3 regions of the Enterobacter sp. LM3 genome follow, and region 2 is predicted to be linked to each of the others. Evidence: predicted binding sites of a transcription regulator. Region 2 holds the regulator's gene; each other region holds the start of a gene.
The links. Region 2 encodes CRP, which controls carbon source genes, mostly activating them, when cyclic AMP is high. Its sites were predicted from a motif close to ATGTGANNNNNNTCACAT; they were not measured.

Region 1 (2,275 bases), on a different contig from region 2:
ACCGCTTTTTGCGCCGTAAAAGTATACGGATGGTTATAGTTCATTAATAAGATGAGGCCCGCGACAATAAATACCCCACCTAAGGTGGCGGTGGCGAGCGTCCACTGGTTTACCGGAATACGGAATATTTTAAAAATGGCCCAGGCAAATGCCACATAGGTCAGAATAATCAACAAATCCATGATTAGCGCTCCAGCGTGTTCTTATCAGCAGTGGGTTGCACCGCGGCCAGTTTTTGCTCCAAATCGGCTACACGTTTTGCAAGCGCATCGACGTCAGGGCTTCCCCCTGACGGCGAAATGTGGTTTTGCATTCCCCAGCCACGTTCTGGCTGGTAGAGGGTTGCCCAGATCCACAGGAATGGCCAGATAGCATGCAGTGTAAACAGACTAATCCAGCCCGCTGTATGAATAGCATCGGCATGGGGATGGTTCCGCTTTTTGGCCATATTATAAGGGATGTCATGGATGGCAATGATTCCATAAAACAGAACCAGGAACACAAAAATCAATACGCCCAGCGCAAAATAGTTGAGAAACATATTCTCCTCACTTAAACAACGTCAACTCATTAAATTGATAAAATGGTACACAAACCAATTAGTTTATTTTAAACACAGATAGCGCGATTACTATTTCAAAGCCGGTGAGTATCGTTTTATACAATATCTCCACGCAAGTTTATAAGCGTGTCAAAATATATCATAAATAATAATAGACTTAACCTTACAATATCAGCGTAATCCAGGTTTTTGCTTTTCGCCATACCACATTTAAAAAGTGTTTTTTTAGCTTTAAATGTTACCTGCAAACATCCTGGTGCCTGGCGGAAAAGCAGAGCTTGCCGTCGATCACATCCGTAGAAATCAGCATAAAATTTTTTGTGAATGGAATCACAATTCACAAACAAACACGCGACCAGTCAATGTGACATTTATCACAAATAATGGGGCATTTTGCTCTTTTTATGCCCGTTGTATTTTTTTTATGCGCCACTTTTGTGATCAACATCACTTCATTAATATCCTCTCACCCTACATTTGCGTGATTTAGATCACACAAATTTTCACCGTCTGGACAGTTGAACGATTCAGTGCCAGATTTCACAACATCAGAACAGAGCCCGGCTACCTCTACCGCCGCACATTAACGATAAACCTCGGGCCGCAAGCCTTAGCGTAAACAGAAGAAGGGGTGTTTTATGTCATCCGATTTCAAGATCAAAGTTCAAAGCTTTGGTCGCTTCCTCAGCAACATGGTGATGCCAAATATCGGCGCGTTTATCGCGTGGGGTATCATCACTGCATTGTTCATTCCGACAGGGTGGTTGCCTAACGAAACGCTGGCGAAACTTGTTGGCCCAATGATTACCTATCTGCTGCCTCTGCTCATCGGTTTCACCGGTGGTCGTCTGGTCGGCGGTGACCGTGGTGGTGTGGTCGGTGCTATTACCACGATGGGTGTTATCGTCGGTGCGGATATGCCGATGTTCCTCGGGGCAATGATTGCCGGGCCGTTGGGCGGCTGGGCGATCAAACATTTCGACGCCTGGGTTGATGGTAAGATCCGCTCTGGCTTCGAAATGCTGGTGAACAACTTCTCTGCCGGTATCATCGGTATGATCCTGGCGCTGCTGGCATTCCTCGGCATTGGCCCGGCAGTTGAAGTGCTGTCCAAGGTTCTGTCAGCGGGCGTTAACTTCATGGTTGTGCATGACATGCTGCCGCTGGCGTCCATCTTTGTTGAACCGGCGAAAATCCTGTTCCTCAACAACGCCATCAACCACGGTATCTTCTCACCGTTGGGTATTCAGCAGTCCCATGAGCTTGGCAAGTCTATCTTCTTCCTGATTGAAGCAAACCCAGGCCCGGGTATGGGTGTTCTGCTGGCGTACATCTTCTTCGGTCGCGGTAGCGCAAAACAGTCTGCTGGCGGTGCGGCTATCATCCACTTCCTGGGTGGTATCCACGAGATTTACTTCCCGTACGTGCTGATGAACCCACGTCTGATCCTGGCCGTTATCCTCGGCGGTATGACTGGCGTGTTCACTCTGAGCGTGCTGGGTGGTGGTCTGGTTTCTCCGGCATCTCCGGGGTCTATCCTGGCAGTTCTGGCGATGACGCCAAAAGGCGCTTACTTCGCTAACATTGCAGCTATCTGTGCGGCAATGGCGGTCTCCTTCGTCGTTTCTTCTATCCTGCTGAAGACCAGCAAAGTAAAAGAAGAGGACGACATCGAAGCGGCTACCCGTCGTATGCACGACATGAAAGCAGAAT
Region 2 (2,275 bases):
GGTAACACTGGCTGATGAGATCCACCACTTTCTGCTGGCGTGCCAGCAGCGGCGGCAGTGATTTTTCCGGATCGGTGTGCTGGGTGAGCAGGGTGTACTTTGCTTCACAGTAATCCGCCAGCAGGATATAGAGCAGGCTCAGGGATTCGCGCAGCGGCTGTTCCCGCCACATCCAGAACCAGAACCAGTTAAACAACCCGTACCATAGCGTGCCGAGAGCGTAGATCAGCAGCGGCTCCCACACCGGCATATTACCCGCGAGGCTAAGGGTAAAGATGGCCGCAATCAGCGAGGCAGGTAGCAGGCGGGCATGCAGTGAGCTGATTTCAGCCGTTACTCCCAGCGTCATCGCCAGCACGGTTAAAATCAGCGGCAGCGGGATATCGCGGGTCAGCAGGAGTTGCACGGCGAGGCTACAGCCAGCAAACAGGCAGCCACCAATAATCAGACGTTTGAAAAATCGCTTATGGGGCGTGTCCAGACCGGCGATGTTGCAGCAGGCGGGAACGAGAGAAAACAGCAGACCCTGTTGAAGGTGTCCGAGGATCAAACCCACGGCCACAGGAAGGCACAACACCAGCGTTTGTCGCAGTGCATAGTTAACTTCCGGGTGGTAGATCAGCCTGCGCCACATGGGGGAATAGAGACAAAAACGGCGTGACACCTTGCGATGACACGCCGTTTGGCCGGAATTAACGAGTTCCGTAAACCACGATGGTTTTACCGTGCGCGGAGATCAGATTCTGGTCTTCCAGCATTTTCAGGATACGACCCACTGTTTCACGAGAGCAACCGACGATCTGACCAATTTCCTGACGGGTGATTTTAATTTGCATACCGTCCGGGTGGGTCATGGCATCTGGTTGTTTCGCCAGGTTCAGCAGCGTCTGCGCGATACGACCGGTCACGTCGAGGAAGGCAAGGTTGCCCACTTTCTCAGACGTAACCTGCAGACGGCGAGCCATCTGGGAAGAAAGACGCATCAGGATGTCCGGGTTAACCTGGATCAACTGACGGAATTTCTTGTAGGAGATTTCAGCCACTTCACATGCTGTTTTTGCACGAACCCAGGCACTACGTTCCTGGCCTTCTTCAAACAGGCCCAGTTCGCCGATGAAATCGCCCTGGTTCAGATAAGAAAGGATCATCTCTTTCCCTTCTTCATCTTTGATCAGCACTGCCACCGAGCCTTTGACGATGTAATACAACGTTTCCGCTTTTTCACCCTGGTGAATCAGCGTGCTCTTCGATGGGTACTTATGAATGTGGCAATGAGACAAGAACCATTCGAGAGTCGGGTCTGTTTGCGGTTTGCCAAGCACCATGCGCTGTTATCCTCTGTTATAAGCTGTCTCCAGAGTCATAAATCGCATCCTGACTCTGGGGTTGCAATCGAATTCTTACCCATACCTGGGAAGTCGGCTGTCGTAACGTTTCGCAGCCAGTAAAGTTTGATGTCCTCTGCATACATGTGTAACGTCAATGTATTACTGTAGCATCCTGAGTGTTTTAGCATAGCTTTCGCCGCGTGTCTCCTGGTGTCTCGCTTCAGCATGACGCAGGTCGCCTTCCATTGCGAGAAATGTAACGCGCGCGTAATCTGTCACCAAAAATGCAACGTTGGAGTTAAGGAATATATGCAAGCGCGTGTGAAATGGGTTGAAGGTTTAACGTTCCTGGGCGAATCCGCTTCCGGGCACCAGATTTTGATGGATGGTAACTCCGGCGATAAAGCGCCAAGTCCAATGGAGATGGTGCTGATGGCCGCTGGTGGATGCAGTGCCATCGACGTGGTGTCGATTTTGCAAAAAGGCCGTCACGACGTGACCGGCTGCGAAGTCAAGCTCACGTCCGAACGTCGCGAAGAGGCACCGCGCCTGTTTACGCACATCAACCTGCATTTTGTTGTTACTGGCACAGCGCTGAAGGACGCGGCGGTATCACGCGCGGTCGATCTTTCGGCTGAAAAATACTGCTCTGTGGCGTTAATGCTGGAGAAAGCGGTAAAAATCACGCATTCGTATGAAGTGATTGAGGCGTGAAGTCGGGGGCATCGTGCGCGTAGATGCCCTCACCGTAACCCTCTCCCACGGGGCTGAGGGTTCCCCAGTAATTTTTTTCTTCTTAAGCAATTAAACTATTTCATTGAAATATAAGACTTATAGCGACTCCATGGTCCGGCTGAAAATCGCCGAAGCGTTTCCGTAAGGCCGGGGCGAGGCGCAGGGATGCGCCGAGAGGGCATTGCCTGCAGGGATTGAAGTGGTCTACTTAA
Region 3 (2,275 bases), on a different contig from region 2:
GCGCGGCAGTGCGCCATACAGCACTTTCATCAGCTCGGTACGCCCCGCGCCCATCAGGCCCGCCACGCCCAGAATTTCCCCCTGACGTAGCGTAAAGGTTACGTCGTTCACTCCCGGACCGCAGAGGTTGTCCACCTTCAGGCGGATCTCGCCAGGCTGCTTGTCCAGATGCGGGTACTGATCTTCGAGCTTACGTCCCACCATCATTTCGATAAGCGTATCTTCGGTCAGCGTTGCCACTTTTCGCTCGGCAATAAATTGCCCGTCGCGGAAGACGGTCACGTCGTCGCAGATCTCGAAAATCTCTTTCATACGGTGAGAAATATAGACAATCCCACGTCCCTGCGCTTTCAGCTCGCGGATGACGCGGAAAAGGGATTCGGTTTCGGTATCGGTGAGCGCATCGGTTGGTTCATCCATGATGATGACCTTCGACTCGAAGCTCAGCACCTTGGCGATTTCCACCATTTGCTGATCGCCAATGGAAAGCTCGCCCACCAGACGGTCGCTCTTAAAGCGCAGGTTCAGCTTCACCAGCAATTTGTCGGCTTCGGCATACATCGTTTTCCAGTCGATTTTACCAAACCGGTTAACGAACTCGCGGCCGAGGAAGATGTTCTCCGCAATGGTGAGTTGCGGGATCAGGTTCAGTTCCTGGTGGATAATGCCGATACCCGCTTCCTGAGAGGATTTCGGGCCAGTGAACGTGGTCTCTTTACCCAACCACAGCAGTGAACCTGCGTCGCGCTGGTAGATACCGGTCAGCACTTTCATCATGGTGGATTTGCCCGCGCCGTTCTCACCCACCAGCGCCATAACGCGTCCTGGGTAAACGTTCAGCGCTGCACCGGAGAGGGCTTTTACGCCCGGGAACGATTTATCGATCCCTTTAAGTTGCAGTAATGCGTCCATGATGGCCTCAGAAGGTGACGCCAGCACAGAGAATAATATTCGCATACGGGGAACACTCCCCGCTGCGAATCACCGCCTGACTGTCTGCGGTTTGTTGTTTGAACTGCTCGTGCGTTGTGTAACGAATTTCTATGGTGTTTCCCTGGTGTTGTTGCAGTTGCTCAATGTGGCTGAGCAACGTTTCGTGGAGTTGCGGATTATGTTGTTTGATTTCCGCCGCGAGAATGGCCGCCTCAACCTGCATCTCCGCAGTCACCACATCCAGTACCTGCATGAACGAGGGCACGCCCTGCGTTAACGCCATATCAATACGGGTTGTGCTGTGCGGAACCGGTAAGCCTGCATCGCAAACTACCAGCGTATCGGTATGCCCAAGACGGGAAATAACCGATGAGATTTCTGAGTTGAGTACAGTGCCTTTCTTCATTTTCTTGCTCCACTAGCGAAACGTTTCGCTAAAATCAGTTTAGTCTCAAGAGTGTTCAGAAAACCACCGTGACGTAACAGATTTGTGATCAGCGTCGAAACGTTTCGCTAAGTGAAATGCTGAGGGAGATAAATGCAAAACGGTAACCCTCTGGTTACCGTTTTTTATGTTTGCGCCCTCTCCTTGCGGGAGAGGGTTAGGGTGAGGGCACCAGACCGCAGAGGAGATTAAATCTCGACCTGCGTCCCCAGCTCAATCACACGGTTAGGCGGGATCTCAAACTGGTCAGGTGCGCGCAGGGCGTTACGCTGCAGAATAAGGTATAGCTTGCCACGCAGACGCAGATACCACGGACGCTTGCCCATAATCAGCGACTCGTGTGACATGAAGAACGATGTCTCCATCATGCGACAGCTCAGCCCTTCCAGACCACAGCGATGGAACACCTCTTCCACGTTTGGTGTTTCACGCCAGCCGTAGCTTGCCACCACGCGCCAGAAGGTCGGTGACAGTTGCTCAATCTGTACGCGGCGTACGTTGTGAACATACGGGGCATCTTCAGTGCGCAGCGTCAGCAGGATCACGCGTTCGTGCAGCACCTTATTGTGCTTGAGGTTATGCATCAGCGCGAACGGGATCACGTTCAGCGCACGAGACATATACACCGCGGTACCCGGTACACGAACTGGCGGGGATTTCTCCAGCGAAGCAATCATCGCATCCAGAGAATTACCGTGTTCATGTATGCGACGCAACAGGCGGAAACGCTCGCTCTTCCATGTCGTCATCACAATGAACATCACCAGACCCAGCGTGAGCGGCAGCCAGCCACCGGAGACAATCTTGTCGAGGTTCGCAGAGAACAGCGGCACGTCGATACACAGGAAACCTGTCAGAATCACCCCCACAAGGAGTTTATTCCAGTGCCAGTTTCGG

Region 1: a site for CRP is predicted at 998-1,015, ahead of ACJ9N4_RS14065 (PTS mannitol transporter subunit IICBA). Genes of this name have one in related genera too.
Region 3: a site for CRP is predicted at 1,422-1,439, ahead of rbsD (D-ribose pyranase). Genes of this name have one in related genera too.

The regions. Positions count from the first base shown of each region.
Region 1 covers NZ_JBJURN010000012.1:63,283-65,557, reverse strand. The annotation lists gene ACJ9N4_RS14075 (HlyD family secretion protein) at 1-182, opposite strand, end outside; gene ACJ9N4_RS14070 (DUF3302 domain-containing protein) at 185-541, opposite strand; gene ACJ9N4_RS14065 (PTS mannitol transporter subunit IICBA) at 1,201-2,275, shown strand, end outside.
Region 2 covers NZ_JBJURN010000022.1:57,752-60,026, forward strand. The annotation lists gene ACJ9N4_RS18820 (YccS/YhfK family putative transporter) at 1-634, opposite strand, end outside; gene crp (cAMP-activated global transcriptional regulator CRP) at 693-1,325, opposite strand; gene ACJ9N4_RS18830 (OsmC family protein) at 1,638-2,042, shown strand.
Region 3 covers NZ_JBJURN010000018.1:6,746-9,020, forward strand. The annotation lists gene rbsA (ribose ABC transporter ATP-binding protein RbsA) at 1-912, opposite strand, end outside; gene rbsD (D-ribose pyranase) at 920-1,339, opposite strand; gene kup (low affinity potassium transporter Kup) at 1,567-2,275, opposite strand, start outside.